Regions from separate parts of the Lysobacter sp. Soil_N_23 genome, predicted to be linked through region 1. Evidence: predicted binding sites of a transcription regulator. Region 1 holds the regulator's gene; the other holds the start of a gene.
The links. Region 1 encodes sigma-54, which starts transcription at its own class of promoters, with help from an activator protein. Its sites were predicted from a motif close to TGGCACGNGCNTTGC; they were not measured.

Region 1 (10,946 bases):
GCCCAGCGCCGGATTGGGTTCGTCGCGCAGCGCCAGGCCGGTGCGATCGGCCTTGTCGGCGCCCAGGTCGAGCGTGCGGATGGTGACCGTGCGGCCGGTCATGCCGAGCACGACGTCGCGGTAGACGCGGAACTGCTCATCCTCGTCGGGCAGTTCGTTGCGTTGCAGGAACAGGAACTCGGTGCGATACAGGCCGACACCGGCCGCGCCCAGCGCATGCGCCTCGGCGACGTCGTCGCGCGATTCGGCGTTGGCGAACAGCTTGACGTCGACACCGTCGGTGGTGCGGGTCGGCTCGCGGCGCAGGCGGTGCAGCTGCTTGCGCTCGCGCGCCAGTTCGCGCACGCGGCCACGGTGCGAGCGCAGGTCGTTGGCGTCGGGCTCCAGCACCACCCGACCGCTGGCGCCGTCGACGGCGAGCACGTCGCCATCGTTGATCTTCTGCATCGCCTGCGCTGCGCCGACAACGTAGGGCAGGTGCAGGCTGCGCGCCAGGATCGCGCTGTGCGACAGGATGCTGCCGCTGGTGGTGACGATCGCCATCACGCCCTGGGCCTGCAGCTGGACCAGTTCGGCGGGGGCGACGTTGTCGGTGACCAGGATCTCGCCGGCGACACCGGAGATGCCGTTGTCGTGGCGGTGCAGGGCGGCGTGGACGCGACCGATGACCTGGTCGATGTCGTCGACGCGGCTGCGGAAGTAGGCATCGTCCATGGCCTGGAAGACCGCGGCGATGCGGTCGCGCTGCAGGCGCAATGCGTAGTCGGCGGAGTAGCGGCCGGTGCGGATCAGTTCGTCCAGGCCGCTGAGCAGTTCGGGGTCGTCGAGCAGCAGGCTGTGCAGGTCGAGGAACTCGCCGACTTCATGCACCAGCGCGCCGTGAAGTCGCTCGCGCAGCGCGAACATCTCGTTGCGGACGGTGGCAATGGCGGCGTGCAGCCGCGCGACTTCGGTTTCGACCGCCTTGGCCGGAATGTGCTCCTCCAGGACCTCGAGCGCGTGCGGCAGGCGGACACGGGCGCGGCCGAGTGCGCTTCCGCGCGATGCACCGTGCCCGTTGAACTCCTGCCTCATTCCTTTCCCCGATGATGTGTGGTGGTGCGTCAGCTATCTTCGTCGAAGCGGCGCTCGAACAGCGATATCACCGCCTGCGCCGCACTGGCTTCGTCCTCGCCCTCTACCCGCAGCTTGACCTGGGTGCCCTGTCCGGCGGCCAGCAGCATCACGCCCATGATGCTCTTGGCGTTGACCTCGCGACCCTTGGCGGTGAGCGTGGCGCTGCTGCGGAAGCCCGACAGCGCCTGCACGAGCTTGGCAGTCGCGCGCGCATGCAGGCCGAGACGATTGGAGACGGTCAGTTCATGTTCGATCATCGCCGATTCCTCAATCCCGCTACACGCCCGATGCTGCACCGCCGGGCCAGGTCACGCTTGCTCTGCCAACGCCATTCCATTTCGTCGTGCTCCAATTGCCTTCTCACGCTTCATCCACGATGACGCCGTTGCGCGCACCGGCGGCGGCCACGGCGGGCAGCTCGTCCAGGGTCAGGTCGGCGTAGTTCATTACCCGCAGCAGCATCGGCAGGCTCAGCGCCGACACGCGCCGCACCGGCGTGCCCAGGCGGGCGACCTTGGCGGCGAGGTTGCTCGGCGTGGCGCCGTACAGATCGGTCAGCACCAGCACGCCGTCGCCGCCGTCGACCCGGCGCAGGGCCGCGCTCGCCAGCGGCAGCAGGGCATCGGGGTCGCCGTCGAACGGCACCTCCAGCGCTTCGGTGCGCAGCGGCAGCGGCCGCAACAGGCGCCCGGCCACCGCGATCAACGCGTTGCCAATGCCTTCATGGGTGATCAGGAGGATGCCGACGGCCATACCGCCAAATTAGCAGAGCCGGGTGACGGGCCGGAAGCGCTGTGACAACGAGGTCCGATGAAGGGCGACCGGCCAAGAGCGATCGGCGTCGGAACGGCGTCGTCCGCCGGCCCTGGGATTGCTCCGCCCCGCGGACGCCATCCTGGCTTTACGCGGGGCGTGGACCATCCATGGCCCACTGCTCCGCAATCCCAGGGCCGGCGGACGACGCTCGGGCTCGTTGAGGCACTGCCTGCGGGTTCGCGCGACACCGCGGGAAACGAAGCGGCCCGCATCGCTGCGGGCCGCGGTGGGCGATCGCCGGAGCGACCGCGTGGGTCGTCGCCGATGACAGGGGCATCATTTCGACGGCGGGGTGGTGTCGTCCTTCGGTGGCGTCTGCGAGCCTTCCACCGGAGGCGGCGTCGGTGCACCCGACTCCGGAGTCGTCGTCGGCGACGTGGTGGTGTCGGCCGGCGGGGCGGTCGTGTCAGGCGGTGGCGCATCGGCCGGCGCGGGCGTCTCCTCGGGTGCAGGCGCCGTGGTTTCGGCCTTCTGGCAGCCGCCCAGGGCGAGCGCCGCGGAGGTGAGCACCAGGGCGAGGGCTGCGATCATCGGATGGGACAGGGTCGCTCTCATGGATTGCCTCCTCACTAATACTGGCTCGCGCCGCCCTGCTGGCTGGCGGCGTATTCGGTCTCGGAAAGCTGTCCGTCGCCATCGCGATCGGCCTTGGCGAACTGACTGGTCAGCCTGGCGTCGACGGCCGCTTCGTCCTTGCTGACCTTGCCGTCGGCATTCACGTCCATGTCGCGGAAGCTCATCATCTTCGGTGCTGTGTCGATGGTCCTGTCAGGCGGTGGCGTCGCGGGCGGTTCGGTGCGCTGGGCCAGTGCCGGCGGTGCGGCAAGCACGGCGAACAGAACCAGCGTCATCATCGATGGAAGGTTGCGGATTGGCATGGGCATCTCCGTGGTGGAGTCGCGCTGCTTTACAACGCAGCCCGACCCTATCCGCACCCGCGCAAGCCAGATGCAAGCAAGCTGCAAAAATTTCGTGATGCCGTCGATCGTGGCGACGCGAAGTCAGGAAGGATTCACGGCATCTGGCCGCGACACCGCGACGATGGGCTTGCGCTCAAAAAGGCCTCTCCCGTTTGCGGGGTGAGACGACACTGCTTGCGAGCCATTGGCTCGCGTGTCCTCGAACGCACGAGCGCCATGCGCTCGGGCCGGGGCGCGGGTTGGGGTGAGGGCATGACGGCGAAGCAACGTCACTGGATCCCCGCCTTCGCGGGGATGACGGTTTTCTATAGCGCCTCTCCCGTTTACGGGAGAGGGGTTGGGGTGAGGGCCACCGAAGACCATGCAACGAAACACCAGAGCGTCGTCCGCCGGGCCGGGGATTGCGCAGCAGCGGGCCATGTGGCCCGCGCCCCGCATTCGGACAGGACGTCCGACCAAGGGGCGGGGCAATCCCCGGCCCGGCGGACGACGCCGCTCCGGTGCAACAACCCCACGCCCACGCGGAAGCAACAACAGGTCCCTCGCTACGCTCGGGACGACAGTCGAAAAACGCACGAGGTGATCGTGGCGCGTCAGTCCAGTTCGCGGTGATGCACCGCGACTTCTTCCCAGCCCTGCTCACGCGCGTGCGCGGCAAGACGCTCTGCGAGGTAGACCGAGCGATGGCGGCCACCCGTGCAACCGAACGCGATGGTGGCGTAGCTGCGGGTGCTGTCGACATGCAGGCGCGGCAACCAGGTGTCGAGGAACTGGCTCACCTGGTCCGCAAACAGGTTCACGTCCGGCTGCGCTTCCAGGTACTCGCGGATCGCGGCATCGCGACCCGACAGTGGGCGCAGCACCGGATCCCAGTGCGGGTTGGGCAGGGCGCGCGCATCGAACACGAAATCCGCATCGGCCGGCACGCCGCGCCGGTAGGCGAAGGACTCGAACAGCAGCGACATGCCGGTGTCGCCACCGATGCCGAACTCGGTGATGACCTGGCGGCGCAGCTGGTGGACGTTGAGGTCGCTGGTGTCGACCACCGCATCGGCGATCGTGCGCAACGGCTTGAGCACTTGGCGTTCCAGCGAGATCGCATCGGCCAGCGACAGGCCCAGATGGCTCAGTGGATGGCGACGGCGGGTGTCGGCATAGCGCTTGAGCACGGTGGCGTCGCTGGCATCGAAGAACACCAGCTTCGGATCGAGTCCCAGTGCGCCCACCGCCGACAGCCAGTCGGGGATGTTGCTCAGGTCGCTGTGGCGGTTGCGCACGTCGATGCTGACCGCGAGCTTGGCCGGCACACCCTCATCGGCGCGCTGCACGCTGGCCACGAACTGCGGCAGCAGGTCGGCAGGCAGGTTGTCGACGCAGAAGTAGCCCAGGTCCTCGAACGTCTTCAGCGCCACCGACTTGCCCGAACCGGACATGCCGCTGACGATCACGAGGGAGGAAGGCGGGGTTTCGCTCATGGGCGGGGTCTTTGCGCTGGCGTGGAGCGGCGTCAGGAATCGCCGCGTTCAAGGAAATTGCTGTGGCGGGCGATGAACGCAGCCGCCGGGTCGAGCCCCTTCATGCGCAGGCTGTGCAGGCGCGTCGCCGCTTCGGTCAGCACCGCCAGGTTGCGGCCGGGCATGACCGGCAGGGTGATCATCGGCACGTCCAGGTCGAGCACGCGGCGCACCCCGCTGTCGCCGGTGAGGCGCTCGATGCCCATCGGCTTGGGCTCGGTCATCGGTTTGGCCAGGTGCACGATCAGGCGCAGGTACTTGTTGTTCTTGACCGCGGTGTCGCCGAACATCTGGCGGATGTTGAGCACGCCCAGGCCGCGCACTTCCAGCAGGTCCTGCAGCATTTCCGGGCAGGTGCCATCGAGCACGTCGGGTGCGATCTGGGTGAATTCCGGTGCGTCGTCGGCGACCAGGCGGTGGCCGCGCGTGACCAGTTCCAGCGCCAGCTCGCTCTTGCCCGAGCCCGATTCGCCGGTGATCAGCACGCCGATCGAATAGATCTCCATGAACACACCGTGCAGCGTCACCCGCGGCGCCAGCGTGCGCGCCAGGTGGTACTGCAGGTGGTTGAGCAGCTCATGGCCGCGCCGCGGCGACACCCACAGCGGGGTCTGGCTTTCCTGCGCGGCAATGCGCAGGTCCTCGGGGCAGGTCTGGTCCTTGCTGATCACCAGTGCCAACGGACGGAACTGGATGATCTTCTCGATCGTCTCCCAGCGCAGCCGCGAGTCGAGTGCGTCGAGCCAGGACAGTTCCTCAGTGCCCAGGATCTGCACCTTGTTGGGATAGATGGCGTTGAGATAGCCGGCGAGCGAAGGCCGCCGCGCCACGGTGTTGACCGCTTCGAGCACGCGCCGGTCGCCCTGCTGGCCGGCAAGCCAGCGCAGGCTGAGGCGATCGCGTTGCTGTTCGAACAGTTCCCCTGCGCTGATGCTCGTGCTCATTCGGGCCTCAGGCGCGATTGCCCGGCGGGCGACGTGCGCCCGCGCGGACAGGTGTTCTGGACAAGGCGCGCGACCGCAGCCGCGCTCAACGATTCATCCAGGGGCATGGAGTCGGAGGGGGTCAGCCGAAGCTGTCGCTGCGTGCGGCGCTCTCGCCGCGGTGGTGATCCACGACCTTGCTGCGGTGTTCCTTCAGCAGTCGGTCGAGCTTGTCGGAGAGCAGGTCGATCGCGGCGTACATGTCGATTGCAGCGGCGTCGGCGTGGAGCGTGCGGCCGGCGATGTTGACGGTGGCCTTGGCGCGGTGGTTGGGTTTGTCGAGGCTGAGCTGTGTGCGGACGTCGAAAGCCTGTTCGCAATGCCGTTCCAGTCGGGCCAGCTTGCTTTCGACGTAGTCACGCAGTGCCGGTGTGACTTCGATTTGCTGGCCGTAGGTTTCGATACGCATCGGAGACCTCCTTTACGTCGCACGGGAAGACAGGATGGCACGACCGGTGCGATGTGCAAGTGGCCACCGTTCGCAGTTTGCCCGGAGAGGGCTGGAAAGCCTTGATCCGTAGATGGTTTTGGCCAGTTTCATCAAGTCCTAATCAACTCCTTAACGCGCACGTGACACGTTCAGCTGATGCGGACGCGGTCCTGCGAGGAGGGGATGCTCATGGCCTCGCGGTACTTGGCCACCGTGCGCCGCGCCACTGGCACGCCCGTTGCCTTGAGCGTCTCGGCCAGGCGCGCGTCGGACAGGGGCTTGCGCGGGTTCTCGGCCTCGATCAGGCGGCGGATCATGGACTGGATCGCGGTGCTGGAGGCCTCGCCGCCGGCGCCGGTGTCGATGCCCGAAGCGAAGAACGCGCGCAGCGGTATGGTCCCGCGCGGCGTGCGTGCGTATTTGCGCGCGATCGCGCGTGACACGGTGGATTCGTGCAGCCCGACCTCGGCCGCGACTTCGCGCAGCGTCAGCGGCCGCAGCGCGCTGTCGCCGAACTCCAGGAACGCCGCCTGCTGCTTGAGCAGGCAGCGGGCGACCTTGATCAGCGTCTCGCCGCGGGCTTCCAGGCTCTTGAGCAGCCAGCGCGCTTCCTGCAGGTGGCCGCGCAGGTAAGTGGCGTCGGTGCCGCTGGCGTGGCGCACCATGCTCTCGTAGCCGCGATGGATCGCGATGCGCGGGCGCATGCCGTCGGCGAGCGCGACGCGCCACAGCCCGTGCTGACGCCAGATGACCAGGTCCGGGGCGATGTACGTGTCGCTGGCGATCGCGCCGATCTGTGCGCCGGGCCGCGGATCGAGCGAGCGCAGCAGGTGGACCGCGGTCTCCACTTCGCCCAGGTCGAGCCGCATCTCGCTGGCAAGACCGGCGACGCCGACCTTGGGAAGGCGCTCGAGCGGGCCATTGGCCAGCTGATGGGCCAACGCCTTGCCCGGGGTTTCGCTGGCGAACTGGGCCAGCTGCAGGCGCAGGCATTCGCCCAGGTTGCGCGCGCCGACGCCGACCGGATCGAACTGCTGCACCTGGTGCAGCACGGTGGTGAGCTCTTCTTCGCCGGCCTCGACCGCGGGCGCCAGCGAGGAGGCGATCGACGCCAGCGGCTCGCGCAGGTAGCCGTCGTCGTCGATGGCTTCGATCAGGGCGACACCGATCAGGCGGTCGCGCGGCGACAGCGGGCTCAGGTGCAGCTGCCACAGCAGATGGTCGTGCAGCGTGTCCGATTCGGCGACCTGCTCGGCGACCGGCGCGTCGTCGTCGCTGTCGGCCGGGCCGATGCGCTCGTACCACGGCTCGCCGTCGTTGCTGCCCCATTCGGCCTCGGGCGGCAGGTGCTCGGTGCTGTCTTCGTGCGACGGCGAATCGCTTGCGCCGTTGCCATTGGTGACGCTGATCGCGACTTCGGTCCAGTCCAGCAGCGGATTGCTTTCCACTGCGGCCGCCAGTTCAGCTTCAAGCTCGACTGCCGACAACTGCAGCAGGCGGATCGCCTGACGCAGCTGCGGTGTCATCACCAGCTGTTGTCCTAGTGCGGCTTGGAGGCGGGGCTTCATTGTCTGAGACTAACGCGACCGGGGGAGGTCGACGGCCGCGTCGCGTTCGTCGCGATGCGCACTCCGCGCACCGCATCCTTCGTTGACTGCAAATTACAGTCGGAAGGTTTCACCCAGATAAACGCGTCGGACGTCGGGATTTGCAAGCAGCGCATCGGGTGCTCCCTGCGCGAGCACGCCACCTTCGTTGAGAATATACGCCCGATCGCAAATACCCAAGGTTTCGCGCACGTTGTGGTCGGTGATCAGCACGCCGATGCCCCGATTCTTGAGGTGGCGCACGATTCTCTGGATCTCGCCGACGGAGATCGGGTCGACACCGGCGAACGGCTCGTCGAGCAGCATCAGCCGCGGCTTGGCCGCGAGCGCGCGGGCGATCTCGACGCGGCGGCGTTCGCCGCCGGAGAGGCTGGCGCCGATCTGGTCGGAGACGTGGTTGACCTGGAGCTCGTCCAGCAGGCTGGCCAGCTCGCGCTCGCGCCCGGCCTTGTCGAGGTCCTCGCGCAGCTCCAGCACCAGGCGGATGTTGTCGGCCACGCTGAGCTTGCGGAACACCGACGGCTCCTGCGGCAGGTAGCCGACGCCGTACTTGGCGCGGGCGTACATGGGCTCGGAGGTGATGTCCTTGCCGTCGAGGACGATCTGGCCGGCATCGGCCGGGACCAGGCCGACGATCATGTAGAAGCAGGTGGTCTTGCCGGCGCCGTTGGGGCCGAGCAGGCCGACGACCTCGCCAGCATCCAGGGTCAGGGCGAAATCCTTGACGACCTCACGAGAACGGTAGGCCTTGCGCAACCCCTGGGCGACCAGCATCAGCCGCCTCCCTGCGCGTTCTTGGGCAGGATCCGGATCTTGACCCGACCGGCATCCTGGCCGCCGCCCTGCACCTGGCCGGTCTTCATGTTGTAGATCACCCGTTCGCCGGCGATCGAGCCGCTGGGCTGGCGGATGTTGACGCCGCCGGTGAAGACCACGATTTCCGACTTCAGGTCGTAGTCGACCTTGCTGGCGACCGCGTCCATGGCCTTGCCGTCGTCGAGCTCCTGCTTGAGCGTGACCGGCGAGCCGGTCAGCACCGCCCGCACCGGGTCGCCGCCGCTGGAGTGGATCACGGCCTGGCTGGAGCGGATGTCGAGCGTGCCCTGGGTGATGATGACCCCGCCGCTGAGCGTGGTCGGATGGCTGTCGTCCATCGAGTAGTCGCTGCGACCGGCGTCGATGTCCATCGGTTTGCTGCGGTCGCTGGTGCGGGCCAGCGCGGCGACCGGGGCCAGCGCCAGTGCCATCGCCAGTACGGTCGCCAGGCGAAGCATCGGCAGGCTAGCGGACAGATCGGTCATAGCGGGCCTTGACGTCGGAGTTGAGGATGATGCGCTTGGCATCGAGGTCGGCTTCCAGCCCTTGGCCGTTCAGTATAAAGCCCGGCTGGGTGACCGTTACCCTGGCGGTCGAAGTGGCGCGCTTGTCGTCCGGGAAAACGTTCAGGTGGTCGGTCGTGATCTTGACCGGCTTGCCCTCGGCATTGGTGCTGTGCGCATCCACGCCTCCGCGCAGGCGCACTTCCTCGCCCTTTTCACTGACCCAACCGGTCTTCGAACGCACTTCCCACGGGGTCGCCTTGCTGCCGGCCTTGGGCGGAATCACGAACAGCGGCGTGGCGATGTCGAGCGTCTTCACCTTCGGGTCGCGCTCCATCTTCGGCGCGGTCAGGGTGAAGGCTTCCTTGCCCTGCTCGTCGAGCACGGTCAGCTCGAAGTCGTGCAGGGTGTAGTCCGGTCGATTGGCGGCTCCGTCAGCGAGCGAGTCGCGGTCGCGCTGGGACCACAGGGCCCAGGTGCTGAGCACCGCGCCGACGAGCAACAACAGGAAGATCACGACGCCGCGTCGGGTCATGCGTTGCCCTCGATGCGGGTGCCTTCGACCTGGCTGACCTGGGCCAGCAGGGTTTCGGCGTGGCCCTGCGCGGCCAGCAGCAGGTCGCACAGTTCGCGCGCCGCGCCATGGCCGGCACGAAGGCTGGTGCGCCAGTGGACTCGGCCGGCGACCCAGGGGTGGGCGTTGGCGGGGGCGACGGCGAGGCCGGTCTGCAGCATGACCCGCAGATCGGGCAGGTCGTCGCCCATGAACGAGACCTGGTCCATGCCGATGTCCATGCGCGCGGCGATGTCGCGCACGCAGGCGAGTTTGTCGGCGACGGCCGTATGCGCCTCGGTGATGCCCAGGTCGGCGGCGCGGCGCAGTGCCACTTCGCTGGCACGGGCGGTGACGAAGGCGACCGTGATCCCGGACTTGCGCAGCAGCACCAGGCCCTGGCCGTCGTGGACGTGGAAGGCCTTGAGTTCGCGACCCTCGCTGTCGAAGAACAGGCGGCCGTCGGTCAGCGTGCCGTCGACATCGAAACAGGCCAGGCGGATGCGCGCCGCGCGTTCGCGGATGTCGGCCGGATAGTCGTTGAGGTGGCTGTAGGTCATGGGGCTTGGCGGCATGGGTCTTTAGACCACCCGAGCGCGCAACAGGTCATGAATATTGAGCGCGCCGACCACGCGACGGGCCTCGTCGACCACGAGCAGGCCGCTGATCTTGTGCGCTTCCATCAGCTGTGCGGCCTCGACCGCGAGCGAGTCGGAACCGATCGTCTTGGGCGAGCGCGTCATCACTTCGGCGATGCGGGTATGGCGCAAGTCGACGCCGGCATCGTCGAGCGTGCGGCGCAGGTCGCCGTCGGTGTAGAGGCCGAGCAGGCGGCCATCGTCATCGACTACCGCGGTCATGCCCAGGCGCTTGCGGCTCATCTCGATCAGCGCCTCGCTGATGCTGGCGTCGGCGCTGATCCGCGGAACGTCGTCACCGGCATGCATGATGTCGGAGATGTGCAGCAACAGGCGACGGCCGAGTGCGCCGGCGGGGTGCGAGCGGGCGAAGTCGTCGGCAGTGAAGCCACGCGCGTCCAGCAGGGCCACGGCCAGTGCGTCGCCCAGGGCCAGCGAGGCGGTGGTGCTGGAGGTCGGCGCCAGTGCCAGCGGGCAGGCTTCGGCCGGCACGCTGACATCCAGGTGCACGTCGGCCTCGCGCGCCAGCGAGGAGTTGGGGCGACCGGTCATGGTGATCAGCTTGTTGCCCTGGCGCTTGAGCACCGGCAGCAGCATCAGGACTTCGTCGCTCTCGCCCGAGTAGGACAGCGCCAGGACCACGTCGACGTCGGTGATCATCCCCAGGTCGCCGTGGCCGGCCTCACCGGGGTGGACGTAGAACGCCGGGGTGCCGGTCGAGGCCAGCGTGGCGGCGATCTTGCGGGCGATATGGCCGGACTTGCCCATGCCGGTGCAGACCACGCGACCGCTGGAGGCCAGGATCAGCCTGCAGGCGGCGCTGAAGTCGCCGTCGATGCGTTCGGCCACGGCGGCCAGCGCCTGCGCCTCGATCTCGAACACGCGGCGGCCGCTGGCGGCGAGCTGCGCCGGGTCGTCGGCGTAGGGCTGGAGGGGGTGGGGCTGGGCAGGGGTGGGGACGCTTGCCATTTCGGACCGGGGGCCTTTCCGCTAGGCTAATCCATCAATTCTATGCGGTTCATCCGCCAAAAGCCCGTCAAGCCCGGGCTC
Region 2 (10,946 bases), on a different contig from region 1:
CGCGCGGCGGTGGAGGTCTCACGGCGCTTCCCGGGCCGGTCGATGGCCGTGGCCGGTTATTCGCTCGGCGGCAACTTCGCCCTGCGCCTGGCGCTGCGTGCGCCGGCGGCGGGCCTGGAGCTGGCCCACGTCGCCTCGGTCTGCCCGGTGCTGGATCCGGCCCGGACCATGGAATCGATGGAGAACGGCCTGCCGGTCTACCTGTGGTACTTCGAGCGCAAGTGGCGCGACTCGCTGGCGCGCAAGCGCGAGCTGTTCCCGCAGATCCACGCCTTCGACGACCAGGTACTGGGGCTGCGCATGCGCCCGCTGACGCAGTGGATGGTCGAGCGGCACACCGAATTCGGCACGCTCGAGCGCTACTTCGACGGTTACTCGATCGCCGGCGACCGCCTGTCCGCGCTGCAGGTCCCGGCCAGCATCCTGATGGCGCAGGACGATCCGGTCATTCCGGTCGACGGCTTCCATGCGCTGACCCTGCCCGGGACTGCACAACTGGAAATCGCGCCGTGGGGCGGCCATTGCGGCTTCCTCGAGAGCGCCAGCCTGGATGGGTTCGCCGAGCGCTGGATCGCCCAGCGCATGCTTGATGCCGCCGGCTAAGCCGCCCCGCCGGATAGCCCGCGGTGGCCTGAAAACCCGTGCCGCATCCCCGGGTCAGGGCGTCCGCAGCCGCTACAATCGCGGTTTCGTCTGAATCATCGAGCAGTCCATGTACGAACCGATCATTGACGCCCTGCGCCGCGGCGCGGCCAGCGAAGCGCTTACCGCAGCGCGCGAGGCCATCGCCGCCCAGCCGCAGGACGCCAACGCCCACCGCCTGCTGGCCGCGGCCCTGCGCCTGGACGGCGATCGCGAAGGCGCGCTGGCCGCCATCGGCCAGGCCATCGAACTGACGCCGGACGACGCCAACCTGCACCTGGAGCGCGCCGGCCTGCTGCTGAGCGAACGCCAGCTCGACGAAGCGCAGGCGGCACTGGCCCGCACCACCGGCCTGGACCCGAATCAGTTCCCGGCCTACATCATCCAGGCCCATCTGGCGATCGCCCGTGGCGACCTCAACGAGGCCGAGCGCCTGGCCCGCACCGCAGCCCGCATCGCACCCGAGCATCCGCACGTGGCCGCGATCGAAGGCACCCTGGCGCTGCGTCGCGGCGACGCCGATCGCGCCCTGTCGATCCTCAGCAGTGCCTCCGAGCGTGCCCCGGGCGATCGCCAGCTGCGCCACGCGCTCGGCTTCGCCTATCTGGGCAAGGGCCACTTCGCCTTCGCCGAGCAGGCCTTCCGCGGTCTGCTCGAATCCGAGCCGGCCTCGCGCCCGCTGCGCCTGCTCGTCGCCGACCTGCTGCGCCGCCAGTCGCGTCCGGCCGAAGCGGCCGACGAGCTCGCCCCGTTGCTGGAGGGCGATGCCGCCACGCCGGGCATGCAGCGCCTGGTCGGTGAACTGGAACTCGCCGCCGGCCGCAACGAGCGCGCGCTGCAGCTGCTGCGCCAGGCCTTCCTGGCCCAGCCGCTCGATCGCCGCGCCCTGCTGGCGCTGATCGAAGCCTGGCGCCGACTGGCCCTGCGCGACGAGGCCCGCGCCACCCTCGATGCGACCCTGGCCGAACACCCGCAGGCAGCCGACCTGTGGCGGGGGCGCCTGTTGTTCGAGGAGTTCACCGGCGACCAGGCACGCGAGGTGATCGCGCGTTGGCGCGAAGCGATGCCCGATTACGTTCCGGCACTGGAAGCGCAGTCGGCCATGCACGACCAGTCCGGCGAACACGAGCTGGCCTTCGCCGCCGCGCAGCGCATCACTGAGTTGCAGCCGGGACACAGCCTGGCCGAGATGCGGATCATCGACGAACTGCTGCGCCGCGACCCCGACGCCGCGGTCCTGCGCGTGGAAGGCCAACTGGCACAGGCGCAGGATCCGGGCGTCAAGCGCAGCCTGCGCCAGTTGCTGGGCCGCTGCTTCGACGCGGCCGGCCAGCCTGCTGCCGCCGCCGCCACCTGGGCCGAACTGCACGCCGACGTCGTCGCCGAGCGCCTGCCGTTGCCCGAGCCGAGCGCGCCGATCACGCAATGGCCGCCGTTGGCGCCGCAGCCGGAGCCGGCCCCGAGCATGCTGCTGCTGTGGGGTGCACCGGGATCGCTGGTCGAATACATCGGCCTCACCCTGCAGAATTCCGGCGCACCGCTGCTGGTCGACCGTTTCGGCGCGCAGCCGCCGATCGACCCGCTGCAGCGCTACGACACCGTGGCAGGCCTGGTCGACGGCAGCCTCGATCCGGCCTACATGGTCAGCCTGTGGCGTGCGGCGCTGCCTGCGCGCGGCATCCATGACGGTAGCGCCGTCGACTGGCTGCTGTGGTGGGACAACGCCCTGCTGCTGGGTTTGCGCCCGCACCTGCCCGAAGCCGCGCTGATGGTGGCCGTGCGCGATCCCCGCGACATGCTGCTGGACTGGCTCGCCTTCGGTGGGCCGGTGCCGCTCTCCCTGGCCTCGCCGTTGGAAGGCGCGCGCTGGCTGGCCAGGACGATGGCCCAGGTCGCCGATCTCAACGAGCAGGACCTGTTGCCGCATCGCCTGATCAGGATGGACGACGCCACCCCGGCCAGCATCGCCCAGGCCGTCGCCGATGCACTGAGCCAGCGCGTGGCGATCGCGCCGCAGCAGCAGATGGGGCCGCCGCGTTTCGCCGCCGGTCACTGGCGCCGGTTCCGTGAAGCCCTGGCCGAAGAATTCGCGGTGCTGACGCCGGTGGCGCAGCGCCTGGGCTATCCGGCGGACGAGTGAGGTGAGGTGAGCCCTGCGGCCGGACTGTCGTATGGCAGTCCGGTGCGGTGGTGGCGTAGCCTGCGCGGACATTGCACCCGGGCCCGACCGGCCCGGCAAGGAGGACCCCATGTACATCCGCAGTGACAGCTTCGAGCACCGCCAGCGCATCCCGGCCGAATTCGCCGCCGGCCAGGCCACGGCCGACGGCTTTGGATTCGCGCCCAACCGCAATCCACACCTGGCGTGGGGCGAGGCCCCGGCAGGGACGAAATCCTTCGTGCTGCTGTGCGTCGATCCGGATGTGCCGACCGAGCCGGAGATGGTCGGCAAGCCCGGCGTGCTGATCCCGTCCGAGCAGCCGCGCTGCGACTTCGTGCACTGGGCGATGGTCGATATCCCCACGAGCGTCAGCCAGATAGTCGCTGGCAGCTGCAGCGACGGCGTCGTGCCGCACGGCAAGACCCGACCGGCCGGTCCGGCCGGTGCGCGCCAGGGCATGAACGACTACACCGGCTGGTTCGCCGAGGATGCGTCGATGGCCGGCGACTGGTTCGGCTACGACGGCCCGTTCCCGCCGCCGAACGACCTGCGCCTGCACCGCTACTTCTTCCGCCTGTTCGCCCTCGACATCGACCACCTGCCGGTGCCGGACCGCTTCACCGCCGCGCAGGCGATCAAGGCCATGCACGGGCACGTCCTGGACGAAGTGGCGATCTACGGCACCTATTCGCTCAATCCGGCCGTCAAGGACTGACGGCCCGCTGCGGCGGCGGCGACCTACTTGCGTGCAGCCGCCACGTCCTCCGACTCGACCACCATGTCGAGCACATAGGCAATCGAGGAGCCATCGGCCGGCGGGTTCTTGATCGTGTAGCGCTTCACCCGCACGACGTTGCGCACGCCGTCGGTGTGCGCGTAGCCCTCGATGTCCTGGTACAGCGGCTGCCAGTCGCCGGGCGTGCCGGTCTTGATCCCGCGCTCGTCGTAGTGGAGTTCGCGCACCTGCAGGCACTGCTTGTTCGGGATCAGCGGGTGGCTGCAGGGCTTGGCCTGGGCAGCGACTTCGAGGAACACGGTCTCGCCCGGTCCGCCGTAACGCGTTTCGGCGGTGGCCTCGCCGCGGAACGTCAGCACCTCGCCGTCGGCGGAGGTCAACGTCAGTTGCGGTTCGGCGTCGCTGCGCAGCGCGATCGTCTGCGGTGCTTCCAGGCGCTTGCCGATGGCTTGGTCGAGCGCCATCAGCTTCGGGTCGGTGCAGGCCATCAGCGTGGCGGCCAGGCGCGCCACCTGCAGGCGGTCACCGGCGATCGTGTAGCCGCCACTCATGCGGTTGCAGGCGTTGCCGACGCTGACGCGGCCGTCGCGGAAATCGAGCTGCAACGGCTTGTCGGCGCGGGCAAACAACGCCTCGATGCGTTGACCCTTGGCATCGACCGCCTGCGCGAGCTGCCAGTGCTGGCTGGCCAGCGCGGTTTCGTCGATCGACGCGGCCGGCGCGCTGGTCGCCACCGGTGCCGGCGTGGCGGATGGCGCGGTTGCCTCCGGAGGGGTCGGCGCCTTGGCGCAAGCGGCGAGGGCCAGGGGAAGGGCAAGCAGCATCAGTCGGTTCATTGCGGTCTCCATTGCGGGTGCCAATGGAAACGCAGCCATGCCTAAAACGGGGTGAAGGCGCGCCGCTGCACGCCAGTGCGGATTCACAAGTGCGTGTTCAGCTACCGGTCGGAACCAGCAACAGCAGCGCCGCGCCCAGCACGAAGCGATAGATCGCGAACGCGGTGAAGCGGTGGCTCTGGATGTAGTGCAGCAGCCACTTCACGGCCACGAACGCGGTGATCGCCGAGGCGACGAAGGCCACTGCCAGCGCGGTCCAGTCCTCGTGCGCGGCTTCGCCGTTGCCCAGCACGTCCACCAATTCGTACGCGGTCGCCGCGAACATGGTCGGGATGCCGACCAGGAACGCGAACTCGGTGGCCGCCGCGCGCGAGGTCGTACCGGCCAGCAGCGCGACGAAGATCGTCGCCGCCGAGCGCGAAGTACCCGGGAACACACCGGCCACGACCTGGGCGATGCCGACCAGGATCGCCACCGTCCAGGTGATGGCGGCGCGTTCGCCGAGCTTGTCGGCGCGCTTGGCGGCGAAATGCTCGGCCGCGATCATCCACACGCCGCCGAGCACCAGCGCCCACGCAATCGGGGTCACCTGGTCGGGCAGTTCGAAGCCGAGCTTCTTGACCACGATGCCGAGCACCGCGGTCACGCCGAACGCCGCGGCGAGCTTGAATGCGTAGTCGCGCGCCTGCGCCGGGGTCAGCGCCATGCCGGCCGGGCTGTGCTCGGCGCTGGCGCGGTGGCCGATGAAGCCCATCGCCAGGTCCCACAGCCGTTGCCGGTAGATCAGCACCACCGCGAGGATCGCGCCGGCCTGGATCGAGATGTTGAACAGATCGCTGCGGTGCCCGAGCCAGCGTTCGGCAATCAGCAGATGGCCGGTGCTGGAGATCGGCAGGAACTCGGTGATGCCTTCGATGATGCCGAGCAGCAGTGCGGCGAACAGGTCAGTCATGCAGTGGGCCGGTCAGGAGGTTGCGGGACGCTGAGGCGCGCGAACGCGGCAGCATACCGGATCGAGGTTTGCACCTTGCTGAAGCAACGGCACTCAAAAGCGCACCATGATGGTGCGGCCCGGTTCGGGGCCTGCCCGTGCCCCTATGGAATTCAGCGGGTTACGAGCAGCCAGAAGTTGGCACGTTCATTGCTTCGTAATAGACAAGTGCGGCCAACGCGGCCGGCTTTTCCACTGCCATCCCCTGTCCCGGAGTACCCATGTCGCTCGAACACGTAGAAAAGCTGATCAAGGACCACAAGGTCGAATTCGTCGACCTGCGCTTCGTCGACATGCGCGGCGTGCAGCACCACGTGACCTTCCCCAAGTCGATCGTCGAGCCGGCCCTGTTCGAGGACGGCAAGATGTTCGACGGCTCCTCGATCAGCGGCTGGAAGGGCATCAACGAGTCCGACATGGTGCTCCTGCCCGATGCCAGCACCGCGTTCCTGGACCCGTTCACCGCCGACCCGACGCTGGTGCTGACCTGCGACATCCTCGACCCGGCGACCATGCAGGCCTACTCGCGCGATCCGCGCGGCGTCGCCAAGCGCGCCGAGGCCTTCCTCAAGTCCAGCGGCATCGCCGACCAGGCCTTCTTCGGCCCGGAACCGGAATTCTTCATCTTCGACTCGGTCCGCTTCGCCAATGACATGGGCCACACCTTCTTCCACATCGACTCGGAAGAAGCGCACTGGAACTCCGGCCGCGAGTACGACGGTGGCAACACCGGCTACCGCCCGATGGTGAAGGGCGGCTACTTCCCGGTGGCCCCCCTCGATTCGCTGCACGACCTGCGTGCCGAGATGTGCAAGACGCTGGAACTGGTCGGCATGGAAGTGGAAGTGCACCACCACGAAGTGGCCAACGCCGGCCAGTGCGAGATCGGCACCAAGTTCAACTCGCTGGTGAAGAAGGCCGACGAGCTGATGACGATGAAGTACGTCATCAAGAACGTCGCCCACCGCAACGGCAAGACCGCGACCTTCATGCCCAAGCCGATCGTCGGCGACAACGGCAGCGGCATGCACGTGCACCAGTCGCTGGCCAAGGGCGGCGTCAACCTGTTCACCGGCGACGGCTACGGCGGCCTGTCGCAGATGGCGCTGTGGTACATCGGCGGCATCTTCAAGCACGCCCGCGCGATCAACGCCTTCACCAACTCCGGTACCAACAGCTACAAGCGCCTGGTGCCGGGCTTCGAAGCGCCGGTGATGCTGGCCTACTCGGCCCGTAACCGTTCGGCCAGCTGCCGCATCCCGTTCGTGTCCAACCCGAAGGCGCGCCGCATCGAGATCCGCTTCCCGGATCCGATCCAGTCGGGCTACCTGACCTTCGCCGCGCTGATGATGGCCGGCCTGGACGGCATCAAGAACCAGATCGACCCGGGCGCACCGAGCGACAAGGACCTCTACGACCTGCCGCCGGAAGAAGAGAAGAACATCCCGACCGTGTGCCACAGCCTCGACCAGGCGCTGGAAGCACTCGACAAGGATCGCGACTTCCTCAAGGCCGGCGGCGTGTTCACCGACGACTTCATCGACGGCTACATCGCGCTGAAGATGCAGGAAGTGACCCGCTTCCGCGCGGCCACGCACCCGCTCGAATACCAGATGTACTACACCGTCTGACGCAACGAAGCTCCCTCCCCTGCGAAAGCAGGGGAGGGTTGGGGAGGGGTGCTCTTCGCCTGATGGCCCGAGCATCCGCGGCGCTCCGCGCCGCGACCCCCTCCCAACCTCCCCCTGCAAGCAGGGGGAGGGGCCGGAACCAACGCTTCAACCAATCCACGAGGTAACCCGAATCGACGGGCTGCGCCCGCCGCAAGGCGAAGTGCGTCCCAGTGATGGCGCGGGAGACGACACCAACGTCCGCGTTGCAAGAGCACGAAGCAATGACCGGGGAGGGGCCACCGCTTATGAGGAGCCTGCGTCATGTCGTCTCGAACCACTGCAAGCAAGACCTGCGCTGCAACCGTCGTCTCCATGGCGCTCGCTGGCCTGGGGATCGTGAACGCACACGCCGGCACGTCCGGCTCACTGGCGTTGACCAGTGATTACCTTTTCCGCGGCATCTCGCAGAACAACCAGGAACCGGCCCTGCAGGGTGGCATCGAATATGCCGCCGACAGCGGCTTCTACGTCGGCACCTGGGGCAGCAACGTCAGCTGGCTGTCGGACACGGTGGTGGATCCCGACTCGATCTCCAACAGCGTCGAGCTCGACTTCTACGGTGGCTACCGTGGCAAGTTCGGCGAGAGCGTGGGCTTCGATGTCGGCGCGTTGTACTACTGGTATCCCGGCGACTATCCCTCGGGCTTCAACAGCCCCGACACCGGCGAGCTCTACTTCGGCATCAGCGCCGGGGTGTTCTCCGCCAAGTACTCCTATGCCCTGACCGATCTGTTCGGCTACGCCGATTCGGACGGCAGCGGCTATCTCGACGCCGCGGTGAACTGGGAGTTCGTGCCGACCTGGACGCTCAACGCCCATGCCGGCAAGCAGTGGATCGAGAACAACGAGGACTTCGAGTACGTCGACTGGAAGCTCGGCGTCACCAAGTCCTTCGACGGCGGCTTCGCCATCGCCCTGGCCTACCTCGACACCGACGCGGAAGAGGCGCTCTACACCAACCGCTACGGCAACTACCTCGGCGACGACACCGTGGTGCTGACCCTCACCAAGACCTTCTGAGGCAGGGCGCACCCCAGATGACCCATCCCACACGAGCCATCCAGACCCACGGAGCTGCGAGATGAAACTGATCACCGCGATCATCCGGCCGTTCAAGCTCGACGAGGTGCGCGAAGCGCTCACCGAAGTCGGCGTGTCCGGCATCACCGTCACCGAAGTAAAGGGTTTCGGCCGACAGAAAGGCCACACCGAGCTCTATCGCGGTGCCGAGTACGTCGTCGACTTCCTGCCCAAGCTCAAGGTCGAGTGTGCCGTTGCCGAATCGATCCTCGATACGGCCCTGGAAGCCCTGCAGGCCGCCGCGCGCACGGGCAAGGTAGGTGACGGCAAGATTTTTGTTCAAGCGCTGGAGCACACGGTGCGCATCCGCACCGGCGAGCTCGATGACGATGCGTTGTGAGGGTGACGCACATGGACACGACGCTCAGACCAGACCTGACGAAGCCGTCATCCCCGCGCAGGCGGGGACCCAGTGACGCTGCTTCGCCCATCACCGCCATCGAGAGGAACGTCGACGTGACAAGTTCAACGACACTGGGTTCCCGCCTTCGCGGGAATGACGGGGGGCCGGCGTCGCCTCCCACCGATCGCAGCCGCATGGTCGACGCCTTCCGCCAGCCGCGCCTGCTGGCAGCCTTGGCCATGCTGACACTGCCCGGACTCGCTCTCGCGCAGGATGCCGCCGCCGCGGCCGCACCGGTGGCCAACAAGGGCGACGTCGCCTGGCTGCTGACCTGTGCGGCGCTCGTGATCTTCATGACGCTGCCCGGGTTGGCGCTGTTCTACGGCGGCCTGGTGCGCAGCAAGAACGTCCTGTCGGTGCTGATGCAGTGCTTGCTGGTGTTCTCGCTGGTGGCGGTGTTGTGGGCGCTGTACGGTTACTCGCTGGCCTTCACCACCGGCAACGCCTTCATCGGCGGCTGGGATCGCCTGTTCGCCAAGGGCCTGGACGCCACGGCGATGGGCGCTACCTTCACCAAGGGCGTGTACATCCCGGAGCTGGTGTTCTTCGTGTTCCAGGGCGCCTTCGCCTGCATCACCTGTGCACTGATCGTCGGCGCGTTCGCCGAGCGGGTGAAGTTCGCCGGGGTGATGCTGTTCACCGTGCTCTGGTTCACCTTCGCCTACGCGCCGATGGCACACATGGTGTGGTTCTTCCCGGGTCCGGATGCGTTCACCGGCAATGATGTCGTGCCGGGCGTGCTGGCCCAGTCCGGCTTCCTGTTTGCCAAGGGGGCGCTGGACTTCGCCGGTGGCACGGTGGTGCACATCAACGCCGCGGTCGCAGGCCTGGTCGGCTCGTACGTGATCGGCAAGCGGGTGGGCTATGGGCGCGAGGCGATCAAGCCGCACAACCTGACCCAGACCATGGTCGGTGCCTCGATCCTGTGGGTGGGCTGGTTCGGCTTCAACGCCGGTTCCGCGCTGGAAGCCAACGCGGTCGCTGCGCAGGCCTTCGTCAACACCTTCCTCGCCACCGCAGCGGCGGTGCTGGGCTGGACGGCGGTGGAGTGGATCAGCAAGGGCAAGCCGTCGATGCTGGGTGCAGCATCGGGCGCCGTGGCCGGACTGGTCGCAATCACGCCCGCGGCCGGCTTCGTCGGCATCTGCGGCGCGTTGATCATCGGCGCGCTCGCCGGCGCGGTGTGCCTGTGGGGAGTGAACGGACTCAAGCGCCTGCTGGGTGCCGACGACGCACTGGACGTGTTCGGCGTGCACGGGATCGGCGGCATCCTCGGTGCGCTGCTCACCGGCGTGTTCGCCTCGCCGGCGCTCGGCGGTGCGGGCCTGTGGGACTACGTCACCGAGACCGCGTTGCCGGAGTACTCCATCGCTTCGCAGGTGTGGATCCAGCTGCAGGGCGTGCTGGTGACGGTGGTGCTGTCGGGCGTGGTCGCGCTGGTGGCCTTCCTGATCGTGAAGTACACGGTCGGCCTGCGCGTATCGGAAGAGTCCGAGCGCGAAGGACTCGACATCACCTCGCACGGTGAATCGGCGTACGAGAACTGATGCCCAAGCCCCTCTCCCACAAAGGGGGAGGGGCAACATCAAGATCAGGAGCACAACGCCCTCCCCTTCAAGGGGAGGGTTGGGAGGGGATGGGTGCCCGGGCTACGGCACCCTGTCGACCGCGAACCTGGATTTACGCCCGCCGCCGAGCAACCTCACTCACCGCCGCAATCCCCAGCGTCAGCCCCAGCATCGACAGGAACTGGATCCGCGTATCGGATCCCGACAGCAACAGCAGGAAGATCAACCCCAGGATCGCCAGCGCGATCACCGTCAGATACGGAAAGCCACGCATCCGGAACGGCAGCCGCGTACCGGCACGATCGGCGCGGCGACGCAGGATCAGCTGCGACACCAGTGAAATCGTCCACACCAGCAGGCAAGTCGATCCAACCACGTTGAGCAGCACCGGCAGCACCTTGCCCGGGTAGCGCAGCTCCAGCGCGGTGGCGATGAAGCCGAACACCACGCACGACAGCACCGCCGCCACCGGCACATGGCGAGCGTTCACCTGCGCCAGCCAGCGCGGTGCCTCGGCGCGCTCGGCCAGCGAATGGATCATGCGCGAGGCGCCGTAGAGGTTGGCGTTGAGTGCGGACAGCAGCGCGATCACCGCGATCAACGTGATCGCCGTCGCCGCGCCGGGAATTTTCGCCGCCTCCAGCACCGCCGCGAACGGCGACGACAGCGCCGGGCTCGTCCACGGCACCACCGCGATGATCACGCTCAGCGAGCCGATGTAGAACACCAGGATGCGCCAAGCCACGGTGCGGATCGCGCGGGCGATGCTGCGCTCGGGATCCTGGGTCTCGGCCGCGGCGACGGCGACGATCTCGGTGCCGCCGAAGGCGAACACCACCACCAGCAGCGCCGCACC

Region 2: the regulator sigma-54 is predicted to act here: its motif matches at 5,506-5,520, upstream of glnA (type I glutamate--ammonia ligase).

Annotation. Positions count from the first base shown of each region.
Region 1 is NZ_JBDGKY010000032.1:8,570-19,515, forward strand. It holds gene ptsP (phosphoenolpyruvate--protein phosphotransferase) at 1-1,074, opposite strand, end outside; gene AC3A3X_RS17000 (HPr family phosphocarrier protein) at 1,104-1,373, opposite strand; gene AC3A3X_RS17005 (PTS sugar transporter subunit IIA) at 1,477-1,869, opposite strand; gene AC3A3X_RS17010 (hypothetical protein) at 2,209-2,487, opposite strand; gene AC3A3X_RS17015 (hypothetical protein) at 2,502-2,810, opposite strand; gene rapZ (RNase adapter RapZ) at 3,446-4,327, opposite strand; gene hprK (HPr(Ser) kinase/phosphatase) at 4,360-5,310, opposite strand; gene hpf (ribosome hibernation-promoting factor, HPF/YfiA family) at 5,432-5,758, opposite strand; gene AC3A3X_RS17035 (RNA polymerase factor sigma-54) at 5,929-7,347, opposite strand; gene lptB (LPS export ABC transporter ATP-binding protein) at 7,441-8,160, opposite strand; gene lptA (lipopolysaccharide transport periplasmic protein LptA) at 8,160-8,687, opposite strand; gene lptC (LPS export ABC transporter periplasmic protein LptC) at 8,668-9,240, opposite strand; gene AC3A3X_RS17055 (KdsC family phosphatase) at 9,237-9,818, opposite strand; gene AC3A3X_RS17060 (KpsF/GutQ family sugar-phosphate isomerase) at 9,840-10,865, opposite strand.
Region 2 is NZ_JBDGKY010000012.1:114,479-125,424, reverse strand. It holds gene AC3A3X_RS11015 (YheT family hydrolase) at 1-603, shown strand, start outside; gene AC3A3X_RS11010 (tetratricopeptide repeat protein) at 713-2,782, shown strand; gene AC3A3X_RS11005 (YbhB/YbcL family Raf kinase inhibitor-like protein) at 2,892-3,518, shown strand; gene AC3A3X_RS11000 (META domain-containing protein) at 3,542-4,375, opposite strand; gene AC3A3X_RS10995 (undecaprenyl-diphosphate phosphatase) at 4,473-5,327, opposite strand; gene glnA (type I glutamate--ammonia ligase) at 5,588-6,997, shown strand; gene AC3A3X_RS10985 (TorF family putative porin) at 7,301-8,059, shown strand; gene AC3A3X_RS10980 (P-II family nitrogen regulator) at 8,121-8,459, shown strand; gene AC3A3X_RS10975 (ammonium transporter) at 8,702-10,069, shown strand; gene AC3A3X_RS10970 (amino acid permease) at 10,203-10,946, opposite strand, start outside.